DNA from 3 places in the Kribbella sp. NPDC056951 genome. Region 3 is predicted to be linked to each of the others. Evidence: riboswitches for the same ligand, from Rfam matches in the RefSeq annotation. Region 3 holds a riboswitch; each other region holds the start of a gene.
The links. Region 3 has a riboswitch for ZMP and ZTP ahead of ACFTSF_RS10580 (bifunctional 5,10-methylenetetrahydrofolate dehydrogenase/5,10-methenyltetrahydrofolate cyclohydrolase). Riboswitches for the same ligand answer to the same signal wherever they lie in the genome.
Positions count from the first base shown of each region.

Region 1: another riboswitch for ZMP and ZTP. It lies ahead of ACFTSF_RS24410 (5-aminoimidazole-4-carboxamide ribonucleotide transformylase); the one in region 3 lies ahead of ACFTSF_RS10580 (bifunctional 5,10-methylenetetrahydrofolate dehydrogenase/5,10-methenyltetrahydrofolate cyclohydrolase).
Region 2: another riboswitch for ZMP and ZTP. It lies ahead of ACFTSF_RS07915 (glycine hydroxymethyltransferase); the one in region 3 lies ahead of ACFTSF_RS10580 (bifunctional 5,10-methylenetetrahydrofolate dehydrogenase/5,10-methenyltetrahydrofolate cyclohydrolase).

Region 1 is NZ_JBHUQZ010000006.1:225,362-235,845, reverse strand. Features, by position in the region: gene ACFTSF_RS24430 (exo-alpha-sialidase) at 1-479, shown strand, start outside; gene ACFTSF_RS24425 (MoaD/ThiS family protein) at 481-744, shown strand; gene ACFTSF_RS24420 (hypothetical protein) at 750-1,064, opposite strand; gene ACFTSF_RS24415 (AAA family ATPase) at 1,124-1,663, shown strand; gene ACFTSF_RS24410 (5-aminoimidazole-4-carboxamide ribonucleotide transformylase) at 1,660-2,598, opposite strand; ZMP/ZTP riboswitch at 2,586-2,665, opposite strand; gene ACFTSF_RS24405 (hypothetical protein) at 2,728-3,708, shown strand; gene ACFTSF_RS24400 (class I SAM-dependent methyltransferase) at 3,705-4,418, opposite strand; gene ilvD (dihydroxy-acid dehydratase) at 4,473-6,140, shown strand; gene ACFTSF_RS24390 (acetolactate synthase large subunit) at 6,557-8,305, shown strand; partial or broken gene ilvN (acetolactate synthase small subunit) at 8,305-8,808, shown strand; gene ilvC (ketol-acid reductoisomerase) at 8,994-10,013, shown strand; gene ACFTSF_RS24375 (serine protease) at 10,128-10,484, shown strand, end outside.
Region 2 is NZ_JBHUQZ010000002.1:72,996-83,479, forward strand. Features, by position in the region: gene ACFTSF_RS07875 (phosphoadenylyl-sulfate reductase) at 1-128, opposite strand, end outside; gene ACFTSF_RS07880 (nitrite/sulfite reductase) at 271-1,968, opposite strand; gene ACFTSF_RS07885 (winged helix-turn-helix domain-containing protein) at 2,351-2,911, shown strand; gene ACFTSF_RS07890 (glycoside hydrolase family 9 protein) at 2,973-4,817, shown strand; gene ACFTSF_RS07895 (ACT domain-containing protein) at 4,853-5,209, shown strand; gene ACFTSF_RS07900 (alpha/beta fold hydrolase) at 5,293-6,201, shown strand; gene ACFTSF_RS07905 (amidase) at 6,224-7,393, shown strand; gene ACFTSF_RS07910 (MarR family transcriptional regulator) at 7,390-7,854, opposite strand; gene ACFTSF_RS07915 (glycine hydroxymethyltransferase) at 7,894-9,342, opposite strand; ZMP/ZTP riboswitch at 9,369-9,450, opposite strand; gene ACFTSF_RS07920 (acyl-CoA dehydrogenase family protein) at 9,448-10,484, opposite strand, start outside.
Region 3 is NZ_JBHUQZ010000002.1:632,543-643,026, reverse strand. Features, by position in the region: gene prcB (proteasome subunit beta) at 1-488, shown strand, start outside; gene prcA (proteasome subunit alpha) at 518-1,381, shown strand; gene ACFTSF_RS10590 (NUDIX hydrolase) at 1,378-1,995, shown strand; gene ACFTSF_RS10585 (DUF805 domain-containing protein) at 2,013-2,495, opposite strand; ZMP/ZTP riboswitch at 2,646-2,739, shown strand; gene ACFTSF_RS10580 (bifunctional 5,10-methylenetetrahydrofolate dehydrogenase/5,10-methenyltetrahydrofolate cyclohydrolase) at 2,763-3,635, shown strand; gene aroH (chorismate mutase) at 3,671-4,039, shown strand; gene ACFTSF_RS10570 (prephenate dehydrogenase) at 4,036-5,100, shown strand; gene cmk ((d)CMP kinase) at 5,163-5,843, shown strand; gene ACFTSF_RS10560 (lysophospholipid acyltransferase family protein) at 5,833-6,561, shown strand; gene der (ribosome biogenesis GTPase Der) at 6,554-7,930, shown strand; gene ACFTSF_RS10550 (sialidase family protein) at 8,026-10,320, shown strand; tRNA gene ACFTSF_RS10545 (tRNA-Pro) at 10,378-10,451, shown strand.

The DNA.
Region 1 (10,484 bases), on a different contig from region 3:
AGTTCGGTCAGTGTGTGCACAAGCTGGCGGCGCATCCCGACGTACCGGAGCGGATGTTCGCGCAGAACCACCATGGTGTGTACCGGTCCGACGACGGTGGCGAGATCTGGAAGAGCATCGCCGATGGATTGCCGTCGGACTTCGGCTTCCCGATCGCCGTGCACCCGCATGAGCCCGACACCGTGTACGTCTTCCCGTTGGTGGCCGACGGCAACCGAATCCCCACTGATGCCACTTGTCGCGTCTACCGCTCTCGCGACGCCGGTGCGACCTGGGAGCCGCTGACCAACGGCCTGCCCGAGGTCTCCTACGTCCCCGTCCTCCGCGACGCGCTCACCACCGACGCCGCCGAATCGGCCGGTGTCTACGTAGGCACCCGCGACGGCTGCGTCTACGCCAGCGCCGACGCAGGCGACACCTGGACCGAGGTCGCCAGCCACCTCCCCGACGTACTCACCCTGCGCGCCGCGGTGATCTGACGTGATCACCCTCAAGCTCCCACCCGTGCTCCGCCCCTTCGCGGGCGGAGCCGAGCAGGTCGAAGTCGAAGCCACCACCGTCCGCGCCGCCCTAGCAGCCACCGACCCACCACTCCGCCGCCGCCTCACCGACGACCAAGGAGCAGTCCGCCGCCACGTCAACATCTACCTGGGCCCCGACAACATCCGAGACCTAGCCGGCCCCGACACCCCCCTCACCGACGGCGCCGAACTCCTAATCCTCCCCAGCGTCGCCGGCGGCTAGCGCGGTCAGGTTGGGGGGTGGTGGGTGCCGGTGCGGTCGGTCCAGCCGGTGGTGTCGGATTCGGCGCCTACCTCGGAGACGGCCCAGACGATGTTGCGGATGCCGGGGCGGTCGACGGCGCCTTGGTCGAGCATCGCTTGGTGGTATTGGCGGGCGTTCGTCTCGTCCGCGTAGACCTGGATCATGTGGCCGTCGCGGGTCCAGGTGCCGTGCACGAAGCCGGGCAGGGGGATCTTGCTCGAGGCCATCAGTGACAGTTGGTCGCGGAGACTCTCGATGAGGTCGGGGTCGATGTCCCACACGCCGATGACTGCCCACATGGTGAGCAGTATGTGCGGGACGGGTTGGTGGCGGAAGAGCCGGTTGTAGCGTCCGGGAAGTGAAGGGCGACGTGATCGTGGTGAGTGGGCCTCCGGGAGCCGGTAAGTCGACGGTGGCGAGGTTGGTTGCCTCGGATGCTGAGCGGGCGACTGTGCATCTGGTGACCGACCAGTTCTACGAGGCGATCCGGACTGGGTTCATCCCGCCGTACCTGCCGGATGCGTCGAGGCAGAACGATGTGGTGGTGGATGCGTACGTGGCCGCGGCTGCGACGTATGCACGCGGTGGGTACGACGTCGTGGTCGACGGTGTTGTTGGACCGCATTACGTGCCTCCGTTTCGGGCGGCTGCGGAGGCCGACGGTCTGACCTTGTCCTACGTCGCACTGCGGCCTGCACTTGAGACAACCATCGCCCGAGCGCAGAACCGCGGTCCCGAGTCACTGCGTGACGAAGGCGCTCTCACTCACATGTACGGCGTCTTTGCCGACCTAGGCGCGCTGGAGCGCCACGCCCTCGACACGACCGGCCAGTCGGCGGCCGCCACGGCGGAGGCTGTTCGGATGGGGGTCGCCGCCGGGAGGTACCGCCTGAGCTAGTGGCGGAAGAGGCGGAGGTTGGTGGGGGACCAGGTGATGCCGAACCGAGCGCAGGCGGCGGCTATCTGGTCCGAGCGGATGGACCCGGCGGGTTCGGCGATGTGGGTGACGCCGAAGCGGGCTGCCTCTTCGACGTTGTCGGGGAAGGGGAGTGCGCCGTCGGAGACCATCGACACGCCGGTGAGCGGCTCAAGCGAGTGGCGGGACCACCACTCGGCCGCTTTCGCGCCGGCTAGGCGGGTGCAGTCGACGCGGGACTGTTGGCCGGCGCCGATGCCGATCGCCATACCGTCCTTCAGGAGAGCGACGGTGTTGGACTGCGTGTAGCGGACGACGATCAGGCCGAGCATCAGATCCCGTGCGGCGGCGTCACCCACCTCGGCCGACAGCAGGTCTCGAGTGATCGGTACGTCGTCCCGCTCCTGGCTGAGGCGGAGACCGTACAGCTCACGCACCTCCTCGCGCGGTGGCTCGAACGACGGATCCGCCTCCAGCACCAAGTACGTGCCCCGCTTCTTCGCGGCCAGCACCTCAACCACACCAGGCGCGTACCCAGGCGCGATGATCCCGTCACTCACGACCCGACGCAGCACGTCAGCCAGCTCAGCGTCGACCACCTGCGAGACCGCCACGAAATCGCCGTACGACGACTTGGGGTCGGCGTCCCGTGCGCGCCGGTACGCGTCAGCAACCGACGTACCGAGCGCAGCGCCAGCCGGGGACACATGCTTGTACGACGCCGCTGCAGGTACCCCAAAAACAAGAGCGGCCTCCCGGACGAGCTGCCAGCCGGTCAGCGCGTCGAGGACATTGATGTACGACGGATTGCCCGCCACGACGGTGAATGGTGCGGCCGAGCCGACGACCGTCATCGACGCGGCCTGATGTGGATTCATCCCATAACGCATGCGCGACCTCCGGGAGGAGGCGCCCAGGCGGACGACGCCACGTAGCTGTTCGCTCCCCGGTGGTGATCCACCCTCGCCAGTCGCGGTAGGGCACAGGGTATTGCAGGAAAGTGCAATCCTTGTCCACAGAGGTCCGAGGAGTCTTACCATCCGCGAATGGGGTTCTTCTCGCGGAAAGGTGTCGATCTGGCCGGGCTGAGGCTGGATCAGGCCTGGGTGGACGACGACCTCGACGCGGCGTACGCGGCGGTTCGGCGAGGGGATTTGTCGACTGGGCTGGCCCTGCTGAAGGTGACGCCGGCTAATACGAATCTGCGGTCGATCCGGGCTACTGGGCTGGCGAAGGCGGCGGTTGGGCGGAGCGAACAGCTGGAGATGCGGCTCGAGGCTTACCCGAAGGATCCGGATCTCTTGTTGTGGTTCGGGCAGACGCTGGTGTTCGAGGCGTGGTCGGTGCGGACCGGGCAGCGGGCGAAGGATGTGTCGGCGCAGCGGTTTGCGACGTTCCACGACATTTTGCGTACGGCGGCCGAGGTGCTCCAAGGGGCGATCGTGGCGGCTGCGGATGACGCGGTGCCGTGGGAGGTCCTGCAGTGGGCGGCACTCGGGTTACAGGCGGAGCCGGAGGACAAGGCCGAGATCTTCCACGCCGCGCTGATCCGGCACCCGGGGAGCTACGCGGCGCATACCGGTCGGGTTCAGGTGCTGGCGAAGAAGTGGTCCGGGCTGGAGCTGGCTGAGCTGGTTGATTTCGGGGACGCGGTGGTGGGGCGGGCGCGGCCGGGCAGTGTGCTGTGCAGTATCGCGGCCCACGTGTTCAACGAGGTCTGGCTGGAGGTCGCGTCGGACAAGGACCCGCCGCGCGTCCAGCGCCTGAAGCGGTACGCGCGCGAGGTCTCCGGTCGCCGACCGGACCTGACCGCAGCCCGCGACAAGTGGTGGAACGACGCCCGTACGCCGGATCCCGCGGATGTATCCGCGCATGGCGCGATGGCGTTCGCGCTCAAGTGGGCGGGCGCGAAGTCCGAGGCGATGGATCACGCGTGCCGCACCGAAGGCCGGATCGAGAGCGTGCCGTGGTCCTACGTCGGCGGCGTCCCCGGCTTCGCCGAAGCCCTCGCCAAACGGATGGACTAGCCCTTCTCGGCGCGGAAAACCATCAGCCGAGAGTCCACAGAGAACGGCTCACCCTGCCAACCGGCAGTCACCTGCACTGCGAATCCGGCTGCGTCCAACGCGTCGCTGATCTCCGCGAGCGAGCGGAAGTACAGCTCGTTGCGGTAGACGTCGTCGCGGCCGTCGTCGTACCGGTTGTGGGCATCGAAGACGACGCGGCCGTCGGCGACCTCGATCAGGTCGAGCCATTCGGTGAGGTGGCCGATCGGGGTGTCGCGTTCCCCGTACGTCGCCTCGCGCGTCCACGACTCCCACGCCCGCGCCACCGGGTTCCGCGACTCGAAGGCCAGTACGCCGCCGTCGCGGAGCGCTCCAGCTAAGGCAGTCAGGGCAGCGGGTAGGTCGGGGATGTGCATGACCGTGTTCCCGGTGCACACCACGAGGTCGACGTCCGCGGTCGGCGAGATCACGCTGGCGTCGCCGGTGAGCCAGGTGACGGAGCTCGGCGTACGGCGGGCGTAGTTCAGCATCGTCGGGCTGGGATCGATACCGATCACCTCCCGGCCGGGCGTCGCCAGTGAGCGCGTCAGCAGGCCGGTACCGCAGCCGAGGTCGACGATCTTCCGGGCATCGAGGGAGTCGGCGAGAGCGCGGAAGTACGCGTGATCGTCGCCGTCGGGATTGTCGAGGTCGTAGAGCTCGACCAGCTTCTCGTCACCGTAGGGATCCACAGCGCGAACGCTAGAGAGCCCAGGACGGTGGGGCAATGTGTTTAGAGTGAGCCCATGGTCGATGTGAAGCCCCGCAGCCGCACAGTCACCGACGGTCTGGAAGCGACCGCGAGCCGAGGAATGCTCAGAGCGGTCGGGATGGGTGACGACGACTGGGTGAAACCGCAGGTCGGGGTGGCGTCCAGCTGGAACGAGATCACCCCGTGCAACCTCTCGCTGGACCGGCTCGCGAAGGCGGTCAAGGAGGGCGTGCACGCGGCCGGTGGGTACCCGCTGGAGTTCGGCACGATCAGCGTCTCCGACGGCATCTCGATGGGCCATGTCGGGATGCACTACTCACTTGTCAGCCGCGAGATCATCGCCGACTCGGTGGAGACCGTGATGGAGGCCGAGCGCCTCGACGGTTCGGTCCTGCTGGCCGGTTGCGACAAATCCCTGCCCGGCATGCTGATGGCCGCGGCGCGTCTCGATCTGGCGAGCGTCTTCCTGTACGCCGGTTCGATCATGCCCGGCCGCCTTGGCGACAAGGACGTGACGATCATCGACGCGTTCGAAGCCGTCGGTGCGTGTGTTCGCGGCCTGATCACTCGCGAGGAGGTCGACGCCGTCGAGCGCGCGATCTGTCCGGGCGAGGGTGCATGCGGCGGGATGTACACGGCCAACACGATGGCCGCCTCTGCCGAAGCTCTCGGTATGTCGTTGCCCGGATCAGCAGCGCCGCCCGCTGTGGACCGCCGTCGGGACGGGTACGCGCGGAAGTCCGGCGAAGCGGTCGTCGGCCTTCTGCAGAAGGGGATCACGGCGCGCCAGATCCTCACCAAGGAAGCGTTCGAGAACGCGATCGCCGTGGTGATGGCGCTCGGTGGCTCGACGAACGCCGTACTGCATCTGCTCGCGATCGCCCGCGAGGCCGAGGTCGAGTTGACCCTGGCCGACTTCAACCGGGTGGGCGAGAAGGTCCCGCATCTGGGTGACCTGAAGCCGTTCGGCCGGTACGTGATGACGGACGTGGACCGCGTCGGCGGTATCCCGGTGATCATGCGGGCGTTGCTCGATGCCGGTCTGCTGCACGGCGACTGCCTGACCGTGACCGGCAAGACGATGGCCGAGAACCTCGTCGACATCGCCCCGCCGGATGTCGACGGCGCGATCATTCGTGCGCTCGACAAGCCGATCCACCCCACCGGCGGCATCACGATCCTGCACGGCACGCTCGCTCCGGAAGGTGCGGTCGTGAAGAGCGCTGGCTTCGACTCCGACGTGTTCGAAGGGACAGCGCGCGTGTTCGACGGCGAGCGGGCGGCGATGGACGCCGTACCGGAGCTGAACCCGGGCGACGTCGTCGTGATCCGCTACGAAGGCCCGAAGGGCGGCCCCGGGATGCGCGAGATGCTCGCGGTCACCGGCGCGATCAAGGGCGCCGGCCTCGGCAAGGACGTGCTCCTGCTCACCGACGGACGCTTCTCCGGCGGTACGACGGGCCTCTGCGTCGGCCACGTCGCCCCGGAAGCCGTCGACGGCGGCCCGATCGCCTTCGTCCGCGACGGCGACCGCATCACCCTCGACGTCGCCAACCGCACCCTCGAACTCCACGTCGACCCCGAAGAGCTCACCCGCCGTACCGAAGGCTGGACGCCCAAGCAGCCCGCCATCACCAAAGGCGTCCTCGGCAAATACACCCGCCTCGTCCGCTCCGCCTCCGAAGGCGCCGTCTGCATCTGACCCGCCCCCGTCTGATGGGTAGGCCAGGCAGATGGTGGGTTGGCCCACCGGTAGGAGCCTGGCCAACCCACCATCCGATGGGTCTACCCACCAGATGGGAATCGACCGGAAGGCGCCAGGGGGTGGGATGGGCGTCTCGGATGGTGGGACGGGGTGGGCTCGAACTTGACCCCGGTGTGGTTCGCGGGCGAATAATGCCTACATGCGATCGATTCTCCTCGTACTTGTGCGGCGCGCCGACTGACGCGACCACTGAGTCGAGCGCGCCCCTTCAGCCAACCCGGCCGAGGGGGTTTTTTGTTGCACGGGCGACTATCTGAGACCCAGCGGAAGCCCCGCAACGGCCACCAGCGAAGATGAATCGATCGCCACAAGCCAAGCAAGGCACACGTGATCAGGATTGAGGGAAGGCACTCATGAGCGAGCAGCTGACCGGGGCACAGGCTCTGATCCGCGCACTGGAACATGCCGGAGTGGACACCGTGTTCGGCATCCCGGGCGGCGCGATCCTCCCGGCGTACGACCCGATGCTCGACTCGACCCAGATCCGGCACATCCTGGTACGCCACGAGCAGGGCGCCGGGCACGCGGCCCAGGGGTACGCGGCGGCTTCCGGCAAGGTGGGGGTCTGTATGGCGACCTCCGGCCCGGGGGCGACCAACCTGGTGACGCCGATCGCGGACGCGTACATGGACTCGGTCCCGCTGGTCGCGATCACCGGTCAGGTGGCGAGCGCGGCGATCGGGACGGACGCCTTCCAGGAGGCGGACATCCGCGGCATCACGATGCCGATCACCAAGCACAACTTCCTGGTCAACGACCCGAACGACATCGCCACCACGATCGCCGAGGCGTTCCACATCGCCTCCACCGGCCGGCCCGGCCCGGTGCTGGTCGACGTGACCAAGGACGCGATGCAGGCGAAGGTCGACTTCCACTGGCCGACCGAGCTGTCGCTGCCCGGGTACCGTCCGGTGACCCGCCCGCACCCCAAGCAGGTGCGTGAGGCGGCCCGGCTGATCACCGCCGCGGAGAAGCCGGTTCTGTACGTCGGTGGTGGTGTGATCCGCGCGCAGGCCGAGGCGGAGCTGAAGGACCTTGCCGAGCTGCTCGGCATTCCCGTGGTCACCACGCTGATGGCCCGGGGCGCGCTGCCCGACACGCACGAGCTGCACTTCGGGATGCCGGGGATGCACGGCTCGGTCTCCGCGGTCGGTGCACTGCAGCGTTCGGACCTGCTGATCACGCTCGGCGCGCGGTTCGACGACCGGGTGACCGGCAAGCTGGATTCGTTCGCCCCGGAGGCGAAGGTCATCCACGCCGACATCGACCCGGCCGAGATCGGCAAGAACCGTGCCGCCGACGTGCCGATCGTGGGTGACTGCAAGGAGGTCATCACCGACCTGATCGCCGCGCTCCGCACCGAGATCTCGACCAGCGGCCGGACCCCGTCGTACGACGCCTGGCGGAACCAGCTCGTGTCGGTCCGGGAGAAGTACCCGCTCGGGTACGACGAGCCGGAGGACGGGAGCCTGTCCCCGCAGTACGTGATTCAGCGGATCGGTCAGATCGCCGGCCCGGACACGATCTACACGGCCGGTGTCGGTCAGCACCAGATGTGGTCCGCGCACTACCTGCCGTTCGAGAAGCCGCGGCACTGGCTGAACTCCGGCGGCCTCGGCACCATGGGGTACTCGGTGCCGGCCGCGATGGGCGCCAAGGTGGCCCGGCCGGACAAGACCGTGTGGGCGATAGACGGTGACGGCTGCTTCCAGATGACCAACCAGGAGCTCGTCACCTGTGCGCTGGAGGGCATCCCGATCAAGGTTGCCGTGATCAACAACCAGTCGCTGGGCATGGTCCGGCAGTGGCAGACGCTGTTCTACGACAAGCGTTACTCCAACACCGACCTGCACTCGAACCGCATTCCCGACTTCGCCAAGCTGGCCGAGGCGATGGGTGGGGTCGGGCTGCGCTGCGCCGACAAGGCCTCGGTGGACGCGACGATCGACAAGGCGATGTCGGTGACCGACCAGCCGGTCGTCGTCGACTTCGTCGTCCACCGCGACGCGATGGTCTGGCCGATGGTCGCCGCCGGCGTCAGCAACGACGAGATCCAGATCGCCCGCGACATGGCGCCCAAGTGGGACTCGGAGGAGCTGTGATGACGAAGCACACGTTGAGCATTCTGGTCGAGAACAAGCACGGTGTGCTGGCCCGCGTCGCGGCGCTGATCTCGCGGCGGGGCTTCAACATCGATTCCCTCGCGGTCGGCCCGACCGAGCACCCGGAGGTGTCCCGGATGACCATCGCGGTCAGCGTGGACGAGCAGCCTTTGGAGCAGATCACCAAGCAGCTGAACAAGCTGGTGAACGTGATCAAGATCGTCGAACTCGAGCCCACGCAGACGGTTCAGCGCGAACTGCTGCTGGTGAAGGTGAAGGCCGACACCCTGACCAGGGGGCAGGTGCTGGAGACCGTCCAGCTGTTCCGTGCGAAGGTGGTGGACGTGGCACCGGACGCGATCACCATCGAGGCGACCGGCAATCCCGAGAAACTCGAGGCCATGCTCCGGGTGCTGGAACCCTTCGGCGTCCGCGAGCTGGTGCAGTCCGGCATGGTGGCGATCGGACGGGGCAGCCGCTCCATCTCCGACCGCACGCTCCGGCCGGTCCCGGTGCCGCCGCCGCACGTCCAGTCGGGGACCCCGACCGTGCAGGCCCAACCCCCACAGCGTCACCACCCGGTGCCGGCGCCGCCGCCGGGCCGCCCGGTCGCCCGCCAGAACTGAACGAGCGCCGTACCGACTTACCAACGCAACTACCAAGGAGAAGGCTCCCAGTGGCAGCAGAAATGTTCTACGACGACAACGCCGACCTGTCGGTGATCCAGGGCCGCCACGTGGCCGTTCTCGGCTACGGCTCGCAGGGCCACGCGCACGCGCTCTCGCTGCGCGACTCCGGCGTCGACGTCCGCGTCGGTCTGCCCGAGGGCTCGAAGAGCCGGGCGAAGGCCGAGGCCCAGGGCCTGCGCGTCGTCACCCCGGCCGAGGCCGTCGAAGAGGCCAACGTCATCGTCGTGCTGGCTCCGGACCCGGCCCAGCGCAAGCTGTACGCCGAGGCGATCGAGCCGAACCTGGTCGACGGCGACGCGCTCGTCTTCGGTCACGGCTTCAACATCCGGTTCGGCTACATCAAGCCGCCGGCCGGCGTCGACGTCTTCATGGTCGCCCCGAAGGGCCCCGGTCACCTGGTACGGCGTGAGTACACCGAGGGCCGTGGTGTCCCGGTGCTCGTCGCGGTCGAGCAGGACGCCTCCGGCAAGGCCTGGGACCTGGCGCTGTCGTACGCCAAGGGCATCGGCGGCCTGCGCGCCGGCGGCATCAAGACCACCTTCACCGAGGAGACCGAGACCGACCTGTTCGGTGAGCAGGCCGTCCTCTGCGGTGGTGTGTCGGCGCTGATTCAGGCCGGGTTCGAGACGCTGACCGAGGCCGGCTACCAGCCGGAGGTCGCGTACTTCGAGTGCCTGCACGAGCTCAAGCTGATCGTCGACCTGATCTACGAAGGCGGCATCGCCAAGCAGCGCTGGTCGGTCTCCGACACCGCCGAGTACGGCGACTACGTGTCCGGCCCGCGGATCATCGACGCGTCGGTGAAGGCGCGGATGAAGGAGGTCCTCGGCGACATCACCGACGGCACCTTCGCGGCCCGCTTCATCGCCGACCAGGACGCCGGTGCGCCGGAGTTCGCGGAATTCCGCAAGAAGAGCCAGGAGCACCCGATCGAGGCCGTGGGCAAGGAACTGCGCGGTCTGATGGCATGGGTCAAGTCGCACGACGACGACTACGTCGAGGGCTCGTCCGCCCGCTGATCCAGTAGTTGTGCAGGGCCCGGACCATTCAGGTGGATGGTCCGGGCCCTTGGCCGTCCCAGCTGGCAGAATCGGCCACGATCGGTCCAGTGACGGCGAGGAGGCAATGCGGTGGTGCACGACGGCAGGCAGGCGCCGCCGCGACCGCCCCGGCGGGTCCCCGCCGGCGCGCCCCCGCTCACCCAGTTGCAGCCGGCAGTCCGCCGTACGGCGCCTCCTCCGCGCCGCCCGTGGCTTTTCGGACGCTTCCTGGCCGGTCTCGTGGCCTTCCTGCTCGTTGTCGCGGGCGGTGCCGCCGCAGGCTGGTTCATCCGCCAGGACCGGCTGTCGATCGACACCGCCGCGGCCCTGACCGCTGCGAAGCCCAGTGTGGTCCGAGTGCTCGCGACAACCTGCAGCGGCACGGGTGAGGGCACAGGTGCGGTCGTCGGCACCGGGCTCGTCCTGACCGCTGCCATCGCGGTCCGGGAG
Region 2 (10,484 bases), 560 kb from region 3:
GCCATCGACGCGGTCACCACCAGGTCATCCCCGAAGGTCTCTCGCGCCCACGCCAGCACTTCCTGCGGCGAGGCGTCCGCTAGTCGTTCATTCGCCTCTTCGGCGATTGTCTTGAGGTCTGTACTCATTCCACGTTCACCCGTAAACCGATCATCTTGAGCTGGAACACCCGTGCACACGGCCGGCACTCCCACGCGCCGTGCCCTTCCTCCGATGGCCGGAGGTCCTCATCCCCGCAGTACGGGCAATAAAGCGGTGCAGCGCGCTCGCTCATGTCAACGCCTCCTGATCAGCTCGGGTGGCCCACTGGGCGAATCGCTCGCCCTCGTTGCGCTCCTTCAGGTAGTTCTGGGTGACGCGCTCGACGTAGTCGGTGAGGTCGTCGGACGTCACCTTGTGGCCGCGCAGCTTGCGGCCGAAGCCGGCGTCCAGGCCGAGCCCGCCGCCGAGGTGCACCTGGTAGCCAGGGACCTGGTTGCCGTCGGCATCGAGGACTAGCTGGCCCTTGAGACCGATGTCAGCGACCTGGATCCGGGCGCAGGAGTTCGGGCAGCCGTTGACGTTCACCGTGATCGGTACGTCGAGGTCGGGAATCCGCTCCTCGAGTTCGTCGATCAGCTGGGCCGCGCGGGCCTTGGTCTCGACGATCGCGAGTTTGCAGAACTCGATCCCGGTGCAGGCCATCGTGTTCCGCCGCCAGGCCGACGGCCGCGCCTGGAAGCCGAGAGCCGCCAGCTCGGTGACGAGCGACTCGACCTTCGACTCCTCGACGTCGAGCACGATCAGCTTCTGCTGGGCGGTGGTCCGGATCCGGTCCGAGCCGTGCGCCGCGACGACGTCCGCGACCTTGGCGAGCTTCTCGCCGGACACGCGACCGACGACCGGCGCGACACCGACGAAGTACTTGCCGTCCTTCTGCTTGTGGACGCCGACGTGGTCACCCTGCACAGCGGGGATCTCCGGCGCCGGGCCGTCGATCAGCTTCCGCTTGAGGTACTTCTCCTCGAGCACCTCACGGAACTTCTCGATACCCCAGTCGGCGACGAGGAACTTGATCCGGGCGCGGGTCCGCAGCCGGCGGTAGCCGTAGTCGCGGTAGATGCTGCAGATACCCCACCAGGCCTCGTGCACCTCGTCGAGCGGAACCCAGGCGCCGAGACGCTGGGCGAGCATCGGGTTGGTCGACAGACCGCCGCCGACCCAGACGTCGAAACCCGGGCCGTGCTCGGGGTGCACGACGCCGACGAACGCGATGTCGTTCACCTCCGGTACGACGTCGTGCGACGGGTGCCCGGTCATCGCGGTCTTGAACTTCCGCGGCAGGTTCGAGAACTCCGTCGTACCGATGTATTTCTCGACGATGTCGTCGATGGCCGGCGTCGGGTCGATGATCTCGTCGGCCGCGATCCCGGCGACCGGGCTGGAGATGATCACCCGGGGCACGTCACCGCAGGCCTCGGTCGTGTAGAGGCCGACGGCCTCCAGCTTGTTCCAGATCGCGGGGATGTCCTCGACCCGGATCCAGTGCAGCTGGATGTTCTGCCGATCGGTGATGTCGGCGGTGTCGCGGGCGTAGGTCGTGGAGATCTCGGCGATCACGCGGAGCTGCTCGGTGGAGAGCTGGCCGCCCTCGATCCGGACCCGGAGCATGAAGTACTTGTCGTCCAGCTCTTCGGGCTCCAGGGTCGCCGTCTTACCGCCGTCGATCCCGGGCTTGCGCTGGGTGTAGAGGCCCCACCAGCGGAAGCGGCCGCGCAGGTCCGCCGGGTCGATCGAGTCGAACCCGCGGTGCGCGTAGACGTTCTCGATCCGGGCCCGGACGTTCAGGCCGTCGTCGTTCTTCTTGTTCTCTTCGTTCTTGTTCAGGGGTTCACGGTAGCCGAGCGCCCACTGACCCTCACCCTTGCCCTTACGGGGGCGGGCGGGCTTGCGGGTGGTACCGGCCTGCGGTGAGGAGACGCCAGTCATCCGGAACGGTGTCCTTGTCCTAGAGACAGGTGCGTCCGCGGGGGCCTAGCTCGAAGCGTCGTCGATTCGACCTGGTCTGCGCGGTGCGCACCCAGCTGATGTTTCGAGCGGGGTGGCTGTCAGAGCATCGAAGGACGACAGATGGCGCTGCGCATCCGCCCGAGGTCGACATGAATCCGACCTACGAGGTGAGTTGAGCGGGCAGCGAGCATGTCAACAAGAGTCAGCGTGAACGGCTGACAAATCAACTCCCAATCCTGCATCGCGAGACGCGATCTCACGATGTGGCTATCCCGACCAGTCTGGTGTGTTTTGATTCCCGCCTGAAACACGCTGAGCAATGAAGCTTGTACAAGATATCTTGTCTAATTACCATGGACTCATGTCGCCGAAAAAGACCCGTTCACCCGGAGCCTCCCGAGTGCAGGCCGTGGATCACCCGCTACGACGCCGGCTGCTGGACATCCTCGCAGTCGACGGACCGTCCACCGTGTCGGTGCTCGCTGCGCGGACAGGGGAGATGGTCGGGAACATCAGCCACCACCTGAAGGTGCTTGCCACCGCGGGGGTGATCGAGGAGGTCCCCGAGCTGGCCAAGGACCGGCGCGAACGGTGGTGGAAGAGCGCCTGGTCGTCGTACTCCTGGCGCGTTGGTGACGACGAGCCGGGCGCGGAGCTGATCGGCGGGGTGGCCGAGGAGAGCAACGTCACGTACCGCGCCGGCAAGATCCGCGACTGGGTCGCCAAGCGCCCGGAGTACGGCGCGGCGTGGGGCGAGGCGGAGCTGTCCATCGATGTCTGGTTGCGGCTCACGCCCGAGCGGCTGACCGAGCTGCGCGAGCGGATCCAGGAGGTCCTCGAGGAGTACGTCGACAACCCGTCGACCGAACCCGAGGCGGAACCGGTGTACGTCTTCGCCCAGGGGGTCCCGGCGCAGCCCTGACCTCTGTACATTTCCTCGGATCAACAGGAAACTTTCCTAACTGTTGATGGAGGAGGCTGTTGTGAAGGCGATACGCCGGGTGGGATCGGTTGTGGTGGCGGGCGGCTTGGTGCTGGGCTTGGTCGGCCCGGTCGAGGCCGCGACCGGGGGCGCGGTTCGGGTCAATCAGCTCGGGTACGGCGCCTTCGACGGAAAGTCGGCGTACGTGCTGAGCGAGGGCGCGGTGACCGGGAAGTCCTTCTCGGTCGTCGACAGCCGGGGTCGTCGGGTGCTGACCGGCAAGGTTGGCGCCGAGCTGGGGGAGTGGAACGCGAAGTACCAGCACGTCTCGCAGGTGGACCTGACCCGGCTGTGGGTGCCGGGGACCTATCGGGTCGAGGTGCCTGGGGTCGCGTCGTCGCCCGCGTTCGTCGTGCGGGCCGACGGGGATGCGCTGGCGACGTCGGCGAAGGACAAGGCGGTGAACTTCTTCACCGAGCAGCGGGACGGGGCGAACGTCGTACCGGGGTCTCTCGGGCGCAAGCCCGCACACCTGACGGATCGGGCGGCGCAGGTCTACGAAACGCCGACGTTCGTGAATCCGGACACCGATCAGACGGTGGGTGAGCTGCAGCGGGTTGCTGGTCCGGTTGATGTCGAGGGTGGCTGGTACGACGCGGGCGACTACCTCAAGTTCACGCACATCGCGGCGTACTCGGACTCGTTGCTGTGGGCATCGGCCCGGGACGCGCGGCGGCCGGATCGCAAGGTGACGAACGAGGCTCGCCACGGGCTGAAGTGGCTCGACAAGATGTGGGATGAGAAGTCGAAGACGCTCTACATCCAGGTCGGTGTCGGCACCGGCAACGCCGAGGGCACATTCATCGGTGACCACGACATCTGGCGGCTGCCCGAGGCGGACGACCACCTGACTTCACCTGCCGAACGTCACTTGCGCAACCGGCCGGTGTTCCGCGCGGCGGCCCCTGGGCAGCTGATCAGCCCGAACCTGGCCGGTCGCACGGCGGCCGCGTTTGCTTTGGCGGCACAGGTCGAGGCGCGGACCGACCGTCGCCTGGCGCGCAAGCACCTGGAGACGGCTGCGCAGATCTTCGCCCAGGCCAAGACCACTAATGTCGGTCAGCTGGTGACGTCGTTGCCGTTTGCGTTCTACCCCGAATCCGCCTGGCGCGACGACCTCGAGCTGGGTGCGGCTGAGCTGGCGTTGGCGGCTCACCGGCTGGGCGATCGCCGGGCCGCCGGTTGGGTGCGACAGGCGTCGTACTGGGCCGGCCAGTATCTGGAGCACGAGGCGGGCGGCGACACGCTCAACCTGTACGACGTGAGTGCGCTCGCGCACGCGGATCTCATCCGCGCGGCGCGATCCGACCGTGCACTGGTGGCCAAGCTGAGTGCTGACTTGCGGGCTCAGTTGGCGATCGGGACCACGCGCGCCGCTCAGGACCCGTTCCGGGCGGGCGCGCAGTACGACAATTTCGACGCCGTACCGCACACCTTTGGGTTGGCGGCGACTGCACGGCTGTATCGGCAGGTGACCGGCGACCGTCGGTACGACACCTTCGGTGCTCAGCAAATCGACTGGGCCTTCGGCGCCAACGCGTGGGGCGTGTCGTTCATGGTCGGCGTCGGCTCGAACGCCGGCCAGTGCCCGCATCACCAGATCGGCAACATCCTCGGCCGCCAGGTGGTCGGCGCCGTCGTCAACGGCCCGAACTCCGCCGACCTGTTCGAGGAAGGCCTCGGCGATCACCTCGACGGCATGAACGCCTGCCCGGCGAACGGCGTCGACCAGTACGCCGAGTTCACCGGCCGCGGCTCACGCTATGTCGACGACGTCCGCTCCTGGCAAGCCTCCGAACCCGCCGACGACTTCGCCGCCATCGCCGTCTACGCCCTCACCCGCTAACTTTGTTGGACCCGCGGTCGGCGGAGACTGAGCCTATGCAAGCCCAAACCCTGACCCTCCTCCGGCCGCGCTTCACCATCACCCACGTCACCGACGGCGTACCGGCTGTCCCTGCGGGCGACTGGTGGGCGATGTCCCGAACGCCCGCTGGTACGACGGTCATCTGTGAGACCGAGGGCGGAGCCGAGCCCTGGCGAGCCTTCTACAACAACGAACCGCACGCCCTGGACCAGCCAGGCATGCTCGCCGCGATCGTCCATCCCTTAGCCGCTGCCGGCCTCTCGGTCTGCGCGGCCTCCACCTATCAAGCCGACCTCGTCCTGGTAGCCGAAGCGGACCTCGACGCAGCCATCGCAACCCTCCAAGCCGCCGGCCACACCATCGTCGACTAGGTGCCGTCAGTGGACCTGGACCCACCAGGAAGGTGGGGGCAGGTTGGTGGTCTGTCTGCCGTCCGACGGACCAGACTCGCGGCATGCCGACTTCGCACTCTCGCAGAGCCTTCATGATGCTCGCTGCCGCTACCGGTCTGACGACTCTCGGTGTCTCAAGCACGGCGCGAGCCTCCGGTTCGCCAGACCTCACACCACTGCGGATCCGTACCCGCGCTGGGACCTTCGACGCCGTCGCCGCGGGTCCGCGGCACGGCCGAAAGGTGCTGTTACTGCACGGCTTTCCGGCGATCGGCCTCGACTGGGAGCACCAGTTGCTCGGGCTGGCCGCGGCCGGCTATCGGGCGGTAGCGCCCGACCAGCGCGGCTACTCGCCGGGCGTGCGGCCGACCAGCGTCGCGGACTACCACCTGGATCACCCGGTCGCGGACGTTCGTGCGATCGCCGACTCCCTGGGCTGGGGCCGGTTCGACCTGGTCGGACATGACTGGGGTGCCGCGGTCGCGTGGGTCGCTGCGGCGAAGCACTCCCGGCGCGTGCGGTCGCTGACGGCGGTATCCGTGCCGCATCTCGGTGCCTTTGCCGAGGCGCTGCGGACCGATCCGGTTCAGCAAGAGGCCTCCAAGTACATGAACTTCTTCCGGCAACCGGCTCCGATTCCCGAGAACGTCATTCTCGCCGGCGGGCCGCCCACGCTGCCCGCGAAGTACCTCGAGAGGTTCTCGCAGCCAGGTGCGCTGACCGCAGCGCTCAACTGGTACCGGGCCAACGACTTCACCGGCTACGAGCAGAAGATCACGATCCCGACGCTGTTCATCGCCAGCACGAAAGACCCGGCAGTCGCACCCTCGGGCGTCCACGCGACCAAGAACTGGGTCACCGGTCACTACCGCCTCGAGATCCTCGCCGGTATCGGCCACAACATTCCAACCGAAGCCGCCGAAGCCACCACCACCCTCCTCCTCGAACACCTCACCTCGGTGTGCTCATAACCGAAACAGTTAGGCTGCAGCGGTGCTGAGTGCGGGGGCGATTGCGGCTGGGGTTCGGGCGGGGGAGTTGTCGCCTCTCGCGGTGGTCGAGGAAGCAGTGGATGCGGCTCGGCGGTTGGATTCGGTGCTGCATTTCCTGGAAGAGTTGGATGCCGGTACGGCGTTGCGGCTGGCTCGGGAGGTGGATCCGGCGGGCCTGTTGGCGGGGGTGCCGTTTCTGGTGAAGGCTCGGACGCCGCCGGAGTCGCCGATTCTGGAGCGACTGTTGGCGGCCGGCGCGATTCCGATCGGGACGGCGACGCGGGCGCGGCCGGGACCTGGGTCGCAGACGTATGGGTGGAACGGGCGCGAGTACACGCGGAACCCTTGGGATGTGAAGCGGTCGCCGGGTGGGTCTACGGCCGGGGGAGCGGCGGCGGTTGCGGCGGGCGTCGTACCGCTGGCGACTGGTGGCGACAGTGGAGGGTCCCTCAGGATTCCGGCGTCGTTCTGCGGTTTGGTGGGGTTCAAAGGCACCTACGGCAGGGTCCCGCGAGCAGTCGGCCGAGGGCTCGGTGGGCTCACCACGGCCGGCGTGATCGGTGCGAACCTCGGTGACGTGATGCTCGCGACGAGTGTCGTGAGTGGACCGCATCGGCTGGATCCAACGGCGCTACCGCACTGGCCGGTGCCGATACTTGCCGAGGGCCCCTGGCGGGTGGCCTATCTGCCGACACTCAGCCAGTACGCCGCGGATCCGGCCGTTGACCAGCTGATTCGCAACCGCCTGTCGGTCGTCGACGTGATCGACGTACCGCTGAAGTTGCTGCCCACCGACGATGCCTGGCAGGTGCTATCCGCGCTGGATGCGGGACGAGGTGTCGCGGCTGCGGACGTGCAACGAGCACGCGCCGTACGGGATCACAACCACACCGCGCTGGCTGATCTGTTCAACGTCGTCGACGCGCTCGTCACCCCGACCACGCTGACTGTTGCCCACGGCTACGATCAGTACGACGAGAACATCATCGTCGGCGACCCGTGCTGGGCGTTCAACGTTACCGGCCACCCAGCCGTCAGCGTGCCGGTCGGACTGCTCGACGGACTCCCCGTCGGCGCGCAAGTGGTCACGCCGTACGGCGATGATGCGACCGCGCTCGCGGTGGCGAAGCGCCTGCTGGTCGAGCTGCCAAGGCCCGGAATCGTCGCCTAGCCTGGGTTTTTGGCTCGCCAGTCCTTCATCGTCTGCTCGAGATCACCGTGCACGAACGTGAAGAACTCGGCCGCCTCGGACAGCCGACGGCCGACGGTGGTGTCGGCGCCGAAGAGAGCCGCGCCGTACGCGCTGCTGGCCGCCCATTCGGTCAGGGCCTGATTGCGGCGTTCGAGAATCGCGGCGAATACATCCTCGCGAATCCGGTAGTGATCCTTGCGGGAACCCGGCATCCGCTCCCGGGAGATGAACGACATCTGGATCAGCTGCCGGACCGCGCCGGACACCGCAGGCTGGCTGATCTGCAACGTCTCGGCCAGCTCAGCCGCGGTCATCGTTCCGTTCGGGCTGACGAGCATCCGGCCCATCACCCGGGCCGACATCGTCGGCACCCCACTGTTGGCCATCACCCCGGCGAAGCGTTCGACGTACTGACTGACTTCATCCGGGGTGGGCGCCATGATTGAACCTTACATTAATCAGAAGTTTCTGATTGTTTGTCAGCTGAGCTCGAGACCCGGGTACAGCGGGTGCTTGTCGAGGATCTCCGCCGAGGCTGCGCGGGTCTTGTCGGCGACCCCGTCGGCCAGCACGTACTTGGCCTTCGAGGGTGCACCGGCCGCCGTCGTGGTGGGCGTGGTCGACGACAGTACGTCGACGATCAGCTCGGCCACGCGGTCGAACTCGTCAGCGCCGAACCCGCGCGTGGTCAGCGCCGGCGTACCGATCCGGACACCCGAGGTGTACCAGGCGCCGTTCGGGTCGCGGGGGACCGCGTTGCGGTTGGTGACGATGCCCGCGTCGAGCAGCGCCGACTCGGCCTGCCGGCCGGTGATGCCGTACGACGATACGTCCAGCAGGACCAGGTGGTTCTCGGTACCGTCGGTGACGAGCTTGACGCCGCGCTTCATCAGACCCTCGGCGAGGGTGACGGCGTTGTCGGCGACGGCCTGCGCGTAGGTCTGGAACTCCGGCTGGCGGGCCTCGGCCAGCGCGACCGCCTTGGCGGCCATCGTCTGGCTGAGCGGACCACCGAGCACCATCGGGCAGCCGCGGTCGACCGACTCGGCGTACTCGGGCTGGCACAGCACCATGCCGCCACGCGGGCCGCGCAGCGACTTGTGCGTGGTCGTCGTGGTGACGTGCGCGTGCGGTACCGGGTCGAAATCGCCGGTGAAGACCTTGCCCGCGACCAGACCGGCGAAGTGCGCCATGTCGACCATCAGGGTTGCGCCGACCTCGTCGGCGATCTCACGCATCTTGGCGAAGTTCACCTTGCGCGGGTACGCCGAGTAGCCCGCGATCAGGATGAGCGGCTTGAACTCACGGGCCTTGCGCGCGACCTCGTCGTAGTCCAGCAGGCCGGTCTCCGGGTCGGTGCCGTAGGAGTGCTGGTTGAACATCTTGCCGGAGATGTTCGGGCGGAAGCCGTGGGTCAGGTGACCGCCGGCGTCCAGCGACATGCCGAGCATCTTCTGGTCGCCGAGCGCCTTGCGGAGCTTGTCCCAGTCCTCGTCGGACAGGTCGTTGACGTGCTTCGCACCGACCTCGGCCAGCGCCGGGGACTCGATCCGCTGCGCCAGGATCGCCCAGAAGGCGACCAGGTTGGCGTCGATCCCGGAATGCGGCTGAACGTAGGCGTGCGGCGCGCCGAACAGCTCACGCGCGTGGTCGGCCGCGGTCTGCTCGACGGTGTCGACGTTCTGGCAACCGGCGTAGAAGCGGTGCCCGACGGTGCCCTCGGCGTACTTGTCCGAGAGCCAGTTACCCATCGTCAGCAGAGTGGCGGGGGAGGCGTAGTTCTCACTCGCGATCAGCTTCAGCGAGGAGCGCTGGTCGGCCAGCTCGGCCTTGATCGCACCGGCGATCGTCGGCTCGACGGAGGCGATCACCTCGAGCGCGTTGCGGTAGGCGGCCGATGCCTTGGCAGCGTCGAAGGGTTGAGTCATCGTTGTCTCCTGCAGGTTGCAGTGGTTCGAGGCACCCAGGCGCACGGTGCCAACGCTTTTCGCTCCCCGGTGGTACTCCACCTCAGCGCGCCAGTCGCGACCAGCTCACCCTATCGTGCGCTCGACGATCTCCCGGAAGGGTGTCGTGCGTGGCAACGTCCCGAACACGCCACCCCAGTCCCCAGCCAGCCGCGACGCCACAAACGCGTCCGCCACCGCCGGCGTCGAGTACCGCACCAGCAACGACCCCTGCAGACACAAAGCCATCCGAGCCGCCAACCTGCGCGCCCCCGCCTCGGCCCCCTCAACATCCGCCAACGCCTGCAGTACGTCGTTCACCGCCGCATCCAGCCGGCTGTCGGCCCCCTGTGCCGCCCCCACCTCCACCAGCCAAGCCTCCAACGACTCCGGCCGCCGAAGCGCCCGCAGTACATCCAGCGCATTCACATTCCCCGACCCCTCCCAGATCGAGTTCAAAGGCGACTCCCGGAAGAGCAGCGGCAACCCCGACTCCTCCACAAACCCGTTCCCGCCCAAACACTCCAACGCCTCCGCCACCACAAACGAAGTCCGCTTACAAACCCAAAACTTCGCCAGAGGCAGCCCGATCCTTCGGAAGGCGGTCGCCTGCTGGTCGCCGCCAACCGAAGAGTCGACCGCCGCGGCGAGCCGCATCGAGAGAGCGGTTGCTGCCTCGCTCTCTAGGGCTAGGTCGGCTAGGACGTTGAGCATGGCGGGTTTGTCGGACAGGAGGCTGCCGAAGGCAGAGCGGTGGTGGGTGTGCCAGGTGGCTTCGACGAGGGCTCGGCGTTGGAGGGCGGCGGAGCCTAGGACGCAGTCGAGGCGGGTGGCGGCGACCATTTCGATGATGGTGCGGACGCCGGCGCCTTCGTCGCCCAGGCGGTAGCCGACGGTGCTGTGGAATTCGACTTCGCTGGAGGCGTTCGAGCGGTTGCCGAGTTTGTCCTTTAGGCGTTGCAGCGCGAACGTGTTCCGGTTGCCGTCAGCAAGCACCCGGGGGACGACGAAACAGCTCAGCCCGTCCGGCGCCTGAGCCAGCACGAGGAACACATCGACCTGCGGCGCCGAACAGAACCACTTGTGCCCGTCGAGCAGGTACTCACCGTCTCCACCAGCAGGAA
Region 3 (10,484 bases):
AACTCGAGGGCACCACGCTCAGCCTGGACGGCAAGTCCAACCGGCTCAGCGCGCTGATCCGGGGCAACCTGGCGATGGCGATGCAGGGTCTGGCCGTGGTTCCGCTGTTCGCGGGCTACGACCACGACCGCAAGGGCGGGCGGATCTTCTCCTACGACGCCACCGGCGGCCGCTACGAGGAGACCCACTTCCACAGCGTCGGCTCGGGCTCGCTGTTCGCCCGGGGCTCGCTGAAGAAGCTCTACCGCGAGGACCTGTCCGCGACCGACTGCGCGATGGTGACGATCCAGTCGCTGATCGACGCCGCCGACGACGACTCGGCCACCGGCGGCCCGGACATGCTGCGGCGGATCTTCCCAGTGGTCGGTGTGGTCACCGCCGACGGCTACCAGCGGTTGCCCGAGGACGAGGTCGCCGCCCTGGTCGACGCGGCCTGGGCGCAGCGCCACGGCCGCCCCGACGGCCCCGCCACGGCGTCCCTGACCTGATCCCATCGACATAGAGGACGACACCTTCGATGAGCACGCCGTTCTACGTCTCACCAGAACAGCTGATGCGCGACCGGGCGGACTTCGCCCGGAAGGGCATCGCCAAGGGCCGCAGCGCGATCGCGCTGCAGTATGCCGACGGCATCCTGTTCGTCGCCGAGAACCGCTCACCCGCACTGCACAAGGTGGCCGAGATCTACGACCGGATGGCGTTCGCCGCGGTCGGCCGCTACAACGAGTTCGAGAACCTGCGGATCGCCGGCGTCCGGCTGGCCGACATGCGCGGCTATTCGTACGACCGGCGCGACGTCACCGGCCGGGCCTTGGCCAACGCGTACGCACAGACCCTCGGCGCGATCTTCTCCTCCGGCGGCGAGAAGCCACTCGAGGTCGAGATCCTGGTCGCCGAGATCGGCACCTCCACGGCCGACGACCAGATCTACCGGCTCACGTACGACGGCTCGATCGCCGACGTACGGGGTTATGCGGTGATGGGCGGCCAGGCCGAGCAGGTCGCCGAGTACGTTGGCGAGCACTACCAGGAGGGAATCTCGCTGGCCGGGGCCCTCCGGTTGGCCGTCGACGCCCTCGGCCACGACAGCAGCGAGCCCCGCGAACTGACGTCGGACCAGCTCGAGGTCGCCGTACTGGACCGGACCCGGACGCAGGTCCGCAAGTTCAAGCGCATCTCCGAGGAGACGCTGGCCCGGATCCTGTCCGAGTCGCACCCCGCCGCGGATATCGAGGCAGCCGTAGTTGAGGACGCGACGCCTTCGGAGCCGACCGAGGAGACCCCCTCGTCACCGGCATCCTCGTCCGCGGCGCCGTCGTCGGCCGACGACGAGGCACCGATCGCTCCGCCCGAGGACCCCGACGACAGCCGCCCCCTGTGACGGACCGAACCACCGACGCAGCCGCCACCTCCTCCGACGTGGCGGCTGCGTCATCCCGGGCCGCCGACCCAGAGCCCTGGGAGCTCCTGGGGGAGAAGGTCGCATACCAGCGCTTCCTGACGGTCAAGGTCCGTCAATACCGCATGCCGAACGGCCACGAGGTCGACTGGGACGTCACAGGCCCGGAGTCCGCGGATGGAGTCGCCCGCGGCATCACCGTGCTGCCCCTGACCCCGGACGGCCGGATCGTGACGATCCGCATGTTCCGTCCAGGCCCGGACAGCGTCGTCACCAACCTGCCAGGCGGCCTGATCGAGCCCGGCGAGGACCCTGCGGTCGGCGGCGCCCGCGAGCTCGAGGAGGAAACGGGCTACACCTGCGAGACCCTCGAGGTCGTCGGCTGGACCTGGGCCGGCACGTCCTCAACCTTCCGCAAGTACGTCGCAATCGCCCGCGGCTGCCGTCCCAACGGCACCCAGCAACTGGATGACGCCGAAGACTGCGTCCCAGTCGAACTGACCGTGGCCGAGTTCCGCGCCGAACTCCGCACCCCCGGCGCCATGACCGGCACCGACGCCGCCTACCTAGCCCTCGACCACGCCGCCCTCCTCTAACCCCTCGCCCGCCGCCGCTACTGATTGACGAGGGCAACGATGAGAAGCGAGAAGACGACCGCGAAGGCCAGCCACCAGAATCCGTCGATCACCTTGGCCCGCGGGGACTTCGGCTGCTTCACCGGATAAACCTGCTCGGCCGGTGGTACGCCCGGATGCGGATCGGCGCCGTACCGGTTCAGGCCGGGCGTCCCGGCGCTCGTGAGGTGGACGAACAGCACCGCGCTGCCGACGACCGGCACGAACGACATCAGCAACCACCAGCCCGAGTGATCAGTGTCGTGCAACCGCCGAATCGCCGCGAGTACGGCGACGACCTGGTGAGCGACAAGACCGAGCCCACCGATTGCCCATCCCACTCGCTGCTCCGCGGACAACCCCAACGCCCGGTCGACCAGAATGGGGGCCAGCAACACCACCCAGCCCGCGAGCCAGACAAGCCAGTACTCACGCCGTAGCCCGCGCCCACGAGGATCGAACACCGCCCTGACGACCGACACCGAGACCCTCCTCTCTTCTCGGTGCCAGTGTGTGAGACCGGAGGAGGATCGGCAGGCTGTGACCGCTTGATGCCAACGCGTCCCCTCTGCGAAGCGCTCATTTGACGAGCGGTAGCGAGGCGGGGCCGGTGCGGGGGAGAAGGTAAGCTGGAGGCGGGTCGTGACTGGCGTTGAGGTGGGGTACCACCGGGGAGCGGCTTGCCGGTGGATCCGGCGGTGGTAGCCGCGCGCCTGGGCATTTGAGTTGACGCCCAGAGGAGTGCGCCCATGACCGCCGAACTGATGATCGGGACCGAGCTCGCCGCCGAGATGGTGACGAACGCCGCCGCCCGCGCTGAGAAATTGCGCGAATCCACCGGAGTCCAGCCATGCCTGGCGACCGTGCTGGTCGGTGACGATCCCGCTTCCGCGACCTACGTGCGGATGAAGCAGAACCGCAGCAAGAAGGCCGGGATCGGTTCGCGCAGCGTCGTACTGCCGGCCGCGACCACCACCGACGAGTTGGTCGCCGAGCTCACCAACCTCTCGAACGACCCCGAGGTGCACGGCATCCTCCTGCAGCACCCGGTCCCCAGCCACATCGACGAGCGCGCCGCGTTCGAGGCGATCAACCCCGCCAAGGACGTCGACGGCGTCACCATGCACGCGTTCGCGGCGATGGCGTTCGGTGAGCCCGGGTTCCGGTCGTGTACGCCGGGCGGGATCATGCGGCTGCTCGAGGCGTACGACGTACCGATCCGCGGCGCGCACGCGGTCGTCATCGGCCGCAGCCCGATCCTCGGTAAGCCGGCGGGAATGTTGCTACTGGCATCGGATGCGACCGTCACCTACACGCACTCGCGGACCACGAACCTCCCCGAGATCGTCCGTACGGCGGACATCGTGGTCGCTGCGGTCGGCAAGGCGAACTTTGTCCGCGGCGACTGGTTGAAGCCGGGGGCGGTCGTGGTCGATGCCGGATACAACGAAGGCAATGTCGGTGACGTTCACTTCGAGGAGGCGAGCGAGGTGGCGCGCCTGATCACGCCGGTTCCGGGCGGTGTCGGGCCGATGACGATCGCGCTGCTGCTGGAGCAGACGGTCGACGCCGCGGAGGCCCAATCCGAGACGGCTGTCCACCCTGTGGCCGGCCTGGCCTAGGCTGTAGACGTTGTGAACTGACGAGGAGGCGTGACGTGGCGGTGCGGGCGATCCGGGGAGCCACCCAGCTGGACGTGGACGAGCGCGAGCACCTGCTCGAGCGGTCCGCCGAGCTGGTGAAGGCGGTCCTGGAGGCGAACGATCTGGACAGCGCGGATCTGATCAGCATCCTGTTCACCGTCACGCCTGACCTGCATGCGGAGTTCCCGGCCGTGGCCGGTCGGCAGATCGGGCTGACCGACGTACCGCTGATGTGCATGCAGGAGATCGACGTACCGCATGCGCTGCCGCGGGTGGTCCGGATGATGGTGCACACCGAGACCGAGCGCTCCCGCGACAAGATCCAGCACGTCTACCTGCACGGTGCGTCGGCGCTCCGTCCCGACCTGACAGGCGCCCAGTGACCGAACTTCGTGGCCCGGTCCGCATCGTCGGTGCGGGCCTGATCGGTACGTCGATCGGTCTCGCCCTGGCCCGGTTGGGTGTCGTGGTCGAGCTCGTCGACGCGAACCCCGACAACGCGCTGATGGCCGAGCGCATCGGCGCGGGATCACGGCTGGTGCAGATCGAACCGCAGCTGGTCGTGGTCGCCGTACCGCCGGACCACGTCGGGGCGGTGATCGCCGAGCAGCTCGCGCAGACCGACGCGGTCGTCACCGACGCGGCGAGCGTGAAGTCCAAGCCACTGACGGATGCCCGGCTCCTGTCCGCAGACCTGAGCCGGTACGTCGGCAGTCACCCGATGGCAGGTTCGGAGCGCAACGGCCCGTTGGCAGCGCGCGCGGATCTGTTCGACGGCGCGACCTGGGCGATCACCCCGCACGAGACGAGTTCGCCCGAGGCGGTCGAGCTCGTGCATTGCCTGGCTGAGGCCTGTGGCGCACGCACGGTCGAGCTGTCCGTCGAGGACCACGACCTCGCGGTTGCGCGGGTCTCGCACCTGCCGCAACTGATGTCGTCCCTGGCCGCCGGCACCCTCGTCGACGCACCGAACTCACACCTGCAACTGTCCGGCCAAGGCGTCCGCGACGTCACCCGCATCGCCGCCGGCGACCCAGGCCTGTGGACCCAGATCGTCTCCGCCAACTCCGCCGCCCTGACCGGCCTGCTCGAGCAGATCCGCGACGAACTCGATCGCGTCCTAGTTGCCCTAGGCAAAGAAGAGGCCGGCGACGAACTCACCTCGGTACTCGCCCGCGGCGTCTCCGGAGCCGTCCGCGTCCCCGGCAAGCACGGCACCCCGCACATCGAGCTGGTCAGCGTCCTCGTCACCATCCCCGACCGCCCCGGCCAGCTGGCCCGCCTCTTCAACGACGCCGCCGCCTCCGGCGCCAACGTCGAAGACCTCCGCATCGACCACAGCCCCGGCCGCCCCGTCGGTGAAGTCGAACTCCTCGTCAAACCCGGCTCCGACGACCAGCTAACCCAAACCCTCACCGCCCGCGGCTGGGTCGTCCACCGCTGACCACCTAGCCTGCCGCACGACCGTGGTCGAGGGATGTCCGTGGCGGCGGATATTCTCGGGGCATGATCATCGCTGTGGACGGGCCGAGCGGGTCCGGTAAGTCGAGTACCGCTCGGGGCGTGGCCGACCGGCTGGGACTGCGGTTCCTGGATACGGGGGCGACGTACCGGGCGGTGACGTGGTCGGCGATCGAGCACGGGTTGGATCTGGGTGACACCGCGGCGGTTGCGCAGCGGGCGCGGGAGTTACGGCTCGAGCTCAGCACCGATCCGCTGAACCAGTTCGTGATCGCGGATGGGACCGACGTCACTGCGGCGATCCGGGAGCCGCGGATCAGTGAGCGGGTCAGCAAGATCGCGACCAACCTGGATGTCCGCAAGGAGCTGATCCGGCGGCAGCGCGAGATCATCGACGACGCCCAGCCGAGCGGCGGGATCGTCGTCGAGGGCCGCGACATCGCGACCGTGGTGGCCACCGACGCCGAGCTCAAGGTGCTGCTGACCGCGGACCAGGAGGCCCGGCTGGCCCGGCGCGGTGCTGAACTGGCGGTGGGATCGGTGACCGCGGAGCAGTTGCGCGACCAGATCGTACGGCGGGACGCGGACGACTCGACGGTGGCGGACTTCCAGGTCGCATCGGACGGCGCGGTCACCATCGACTCCACCGATCTGTCCCTGGAGGAGGTCATCGACGTGATCAGCCGGCTCGCCAAGGAGGCCAGTCCCCGGAGCCATGACAGCTGAGCTGACGAGGCGGCGGGAGCTGCCGTTCACGGGGGATCTGCCGAAGCTGCCGTATCGGCTCGCGGTGCCGGTGCGGGCGGTGGCCAGCCGGTACTTCGCACGGAAGTACGACCTGCGGGTGCACCACGAGGAGCTGTTCCCGCGGACCGGGCCGGTACTGATGACGCCGAACCATCTGAGCCTGCTCGACGGGCCGTTGCTAGGCGCGATCGCACCCCGGATGCTGCATCAACTGGCCAAGATCGAGGCGTTCGGCGGCCTGCAGGGCTGGTTCCTGCACCGGGTCGGGCAGATCGCCATCGACCGCACGTCGTACGACCCGCGCGCGATCCGGCAGTCGATCAAGGTCCTGCGCGACGGCCGGGTGCTCAACATCTACCCCGAGGGCACCCGCGGCACCGGGGACTTCACCCGGATCCGGCTCGGTACGGCGTACCTGGCGATGGTCACCGGAGCTCCGATCCTGCCCGTGGCGCTGCTCGGGACCCGGCTGCCGGGCGGTGATATCGAGGGGTTCCCGCCATCCGGGAGCCGCGTCGACGTGGTGTACGGCGAACCGTTCACGATCGACCGCGTATCCTTTCCTAGGCGGCACTCCGACGTACGGGCGGTTGCCGACCAGATCGGCGACATGCTGCGTGCCCATATCAAGGCCGCCGTCGCAGCCACCGGTCACCCACTCCCGGGTGCGCCAGACAAGAAGGACCCTGATGACTGACCTGCCCACGGGCTACGAATTCGACGAGCCGACGCACGAGGTGGAGGACTCCGGTCCGCTCCCTGTGCTGGCCATCGTCGGCCGGCCGAATGTGGGCAAGTCCACGCTCGTCAACCGCATCATCGGCCGCCGTGAGGCCGTCGTCGAGGACACCCCGGGCGTCACCCGGGACCGCGTCTCGTACGACGCCGACTGGGCCGGCCGGAGCTTCACCGTCGTCGACACCGGCGGCTGGGACCCGGACGCGGTCGGGATGGCCGCGCTGGTGGCCGCCCAGGCCGAGGTCGCGATCAACGCCGCCGACGCGGTGCTGTTCGTGGTCGACGCGACCGTCGGGATCACCGACGCCGACGAGGCCGTCGTCCGCGTGCTGCGCAAGTCCGGCAAGCCGGTCGTGCTCGCGGCCAACAAGGTCGACGACCAGCGGGTCGAGTCCGAGGCGATGAACCTGTGGGGTCTCGGCATCGGCGAGCCGTTCCCGATCTCGGCCATGCACGGCCGGGGGACCGGTGACATGCTCGACGCCGTCCTGGCCGCGCTGCCCGAGGCGCCGCCGGAGCGCGACCCCGCGACCGGCGGTCCGCGCCGGATCGCGATCGTCGGCAAGCCGAACGTCGGCAAGTCCTCGCTGCTGAACAAGGTCGCCAAGGAGGACCGGGTCGTCGTCAGCGACGTCGCCGGTACGACGGTCGACCCGGTCGACGAGCTGATCACGCTGGTCGGCAAGGAGTGGCGGTTCATCGACACCGCCGGTATCCGGCGCAAGGTCAAGAACGTCCAGGGCCACGAGTACTACGCCTCGTTGCGGACCAACGCCGCGATCGAGCGGGCCGAGGTCGTGGTCGTGGTGGTCGACGCGTCCGAGCCGATGACCGAGCAGGACATCCGGATCATGAACGCGGTCGAGGAGGCCGGTAAGGCCCTCGTCATCGCCTACAACAAGTGGGACCTGGTCGACGAGGACCGGCGGTACTACCTGGAGAAGGAGATCGACCGGGACCTGGTCCAGTTCCGCTGGGCGCCGCGGGTGAACATCAGCGCGCTGACCGGTCGGCACATGGAGAAGCTGGTCCCCGCGATCGAGGCTGCGCTCGAGGGTTGGCAGACCCGGGTTCCGACGGGTCAGCTGAACGCGTTCCTCGGTCGGCTGGTCGCGGCCCACCCGCACCCGGTGCGGTCCGGCAAGCAGCCGAAGATCCTGTTCGGTACCCAGGCGACCACGATGCCGCCGACCTTCGCGATCTTCACCTCCGGCGCGATCGAGCCGTCGTACCAGCGGTTCATCGAGCGCCGGCTGCGCGAGGACTTCGGGTTCGTCGGTAGTCCGGTGCACGTCCAGATCCGGGCGCGCAAGAAGCAGAAGCGCTGACCGAAGGGCCCTTTCGACGGCCCTGGAACAGCTAGCGGCACGGTCCGGCTTCCGGCAATGTGCGTGTCTCCGACACGCTCTCCGGAGGCCGCCCCGTGCGTATCGCGTTCACGTCTGCCCTGGTGGCGGGCCTACTGGCCGCGCCGCTCACCGCCGTACCCACCGCTGTCGCCGCTGATCCACCCGGCGTGACCCGCTCCTACGAGGTCGAGCCGGTCGGAGCAGTGCCCTCCGGCTGTACGACGCCCGCCGGTAAGGGAGCCGCGGTCGTCAGCGCAGAACGCGGCGTGAACGCGAGTGAGCGCTCTCTCGTGGTCAACGACGTGTCGGCCTCGTCGCACACGGTAGTCACCTGCCCGTTGGATCCGGCGCCGAGCACCTCGCTGTCGTTCGCGACGTACCCGGCCAGCGTGCCCAACGGCTTCCTGATCAGCCTCCTCGGCCGCTGGCAGGGTGGCGCCTCCGGCGTGATCTACCACCTGAACGTCCAGTCCAACGGCGCGATGCAGTGGTACGACGGCACCCGCTGGTCACCATTGGCGCCGGCCGGAACCGTGCAGCTCGCGACCTGGAACACCTTCCGGATCGACGGGGGAGCGCTCTCTGCCCAGATCTTCGTCAACGACTCCTTGGCCGGTACGGCGAATCGCGCCGGGACCGGGGGAGTCCTCGACCTGACCGGCTACCAGTTCGCCAGCAACGGCACGGTCCCGCAGGGCGACAAGGTGTTCTTCGATGACGTCCGCACCACGGCCGGTCGCGGATTCGAGTCCGAACCGGTCGACGCCGTACCGACCGGCTGCAGCACACCCGCCGGGAAAGCCGCGGCCGTGGTCAGCGCGCTGCGGGGGAACACCGGAGAGCGCTCTCTGCGGATCAACGACCGGGCCACCGACCGGCAGACCGTGATCTCGTGCCCGGTGGTTCCGCAGCGCGGGATCGACCTGCGGCTCGCGGTCTACCCGGTCGCACTCGCGCAGGGGTTCCAGATCTCGCTGCAGGGTCATATGGAAGGGTTCACCGACCAGCGACTCGTCTTCCACATCGCGGTCGGCGCCGACGGCAGCCTGCGCTGGTACGACGGTTCGTACTGGACGACCGTGAGCCCGGCCGGCGCCGTACGGATCGGGGCATGGAATCAGATCGCTGTGAAGGTTGCCGCCGACCAGGAAGAAGCGCAGGTGTCGGTGAACGGCGTTCGGCAGTCGGCCGGCGGACCGATCGGAATGCGACGCGTCACCGACCTCACCACGTTCGAAGTATCCAGCAACGGGACCGTGCCGACCGGCGACGAGCTCTTCGTCGACGACATTTCCGCGCTGCCGGCTCCCGACGTAGCGGCGCCCGGGCCGGTCACGGTCGGCCCTGCCGTCACCGTTGACTCGGTGACCAACGACCTGCTGCAGATGCCGCACTCGGCGGTCAACACCGGCTCCGAGGCGCTCGTGACGTACGGCGCCCACCCGGACGTGACCGCCAGCAACGGCACCCGCATCGCCACGTCAGCCGACCAGGGCAGCACCTGGCGCCCCGAGCCAAGCCGGAACCCGATGCCGAACGAACAGTCGTACGCGCTGTCCAAGCTGCGCAACGGCGACCTGCTCGCGGTCATGTACCACACGTTCATGCGCACCGGGAACCGCAGCGCCGATGTGGAAACCAAGCTCTCGCACGACGGCGGTCGCACCTGGGGCCCGGTTCGCATCGGCGCGATGACGACACCGGTGAACATGAAGCCGATCAGCTCCACCAGCAGCCGGCCCGGCCGCACGATGGGCGGTTTCGTCCTCGTCCACAGCGTCGTCGAAGACCCCGACGGCACCCTCTACCAATCCGGCTACGGCTACTACGACGGCGACGCCCGCTACCGCCAGCTCCTGCTCCGCTCCACCGACGGCGGCCTCAACTGGACGACCCAATCCACCATCGCCTACAGCGCCACCATCAACGGCGAAGGCTTCTGCGAAGCCGGCCTCGCCCGCACCTCCGACGGCGCCCTGATCGCCATCATGCGCACCGGCTCCTACCTGGTCATGTACCAGTCCCGCTCCACCGACAACGGCAAGACCTGGTCAACCCCCACCCCCATGGCCGCCACCAACGGCGTCCCCATGACCGGCGTCTACCCCAGCCTCGTCCTCCTCCCCGACAACCGCCTCCTCCTGTACTACGGCCGCCCCGGCCAGTCCCTGGCCATCTCCACCGACGGCACCGGCACCACCTGGTCCCCACCCACCTACATCGACTACCGCAACTCAGCCAACGGTTCCCTCATCCAAACCGGCCCCACCACAGTCCTGACCTTCGGCGACCGAGGCGCCAACTGGAACCTCAACAAACCCCCCACCTCCACCATCTGGTCCCGAACCATCACCCTCCCACCCCGGTAAAAAGCACCCCCCGGAATGGGGTAAGGTTCTTCCTGCTCGCTTCTTCGGAACGAGCATCGGGCTGTAGCGCAGTTTGGTAGCGCACCTGGCTGGGGGCCAGGGGGCCGCAGGTTCAAATCCTGTCAGCCCGACGGAAATGAGGGGCACCGATTCTTTCGGTGCCC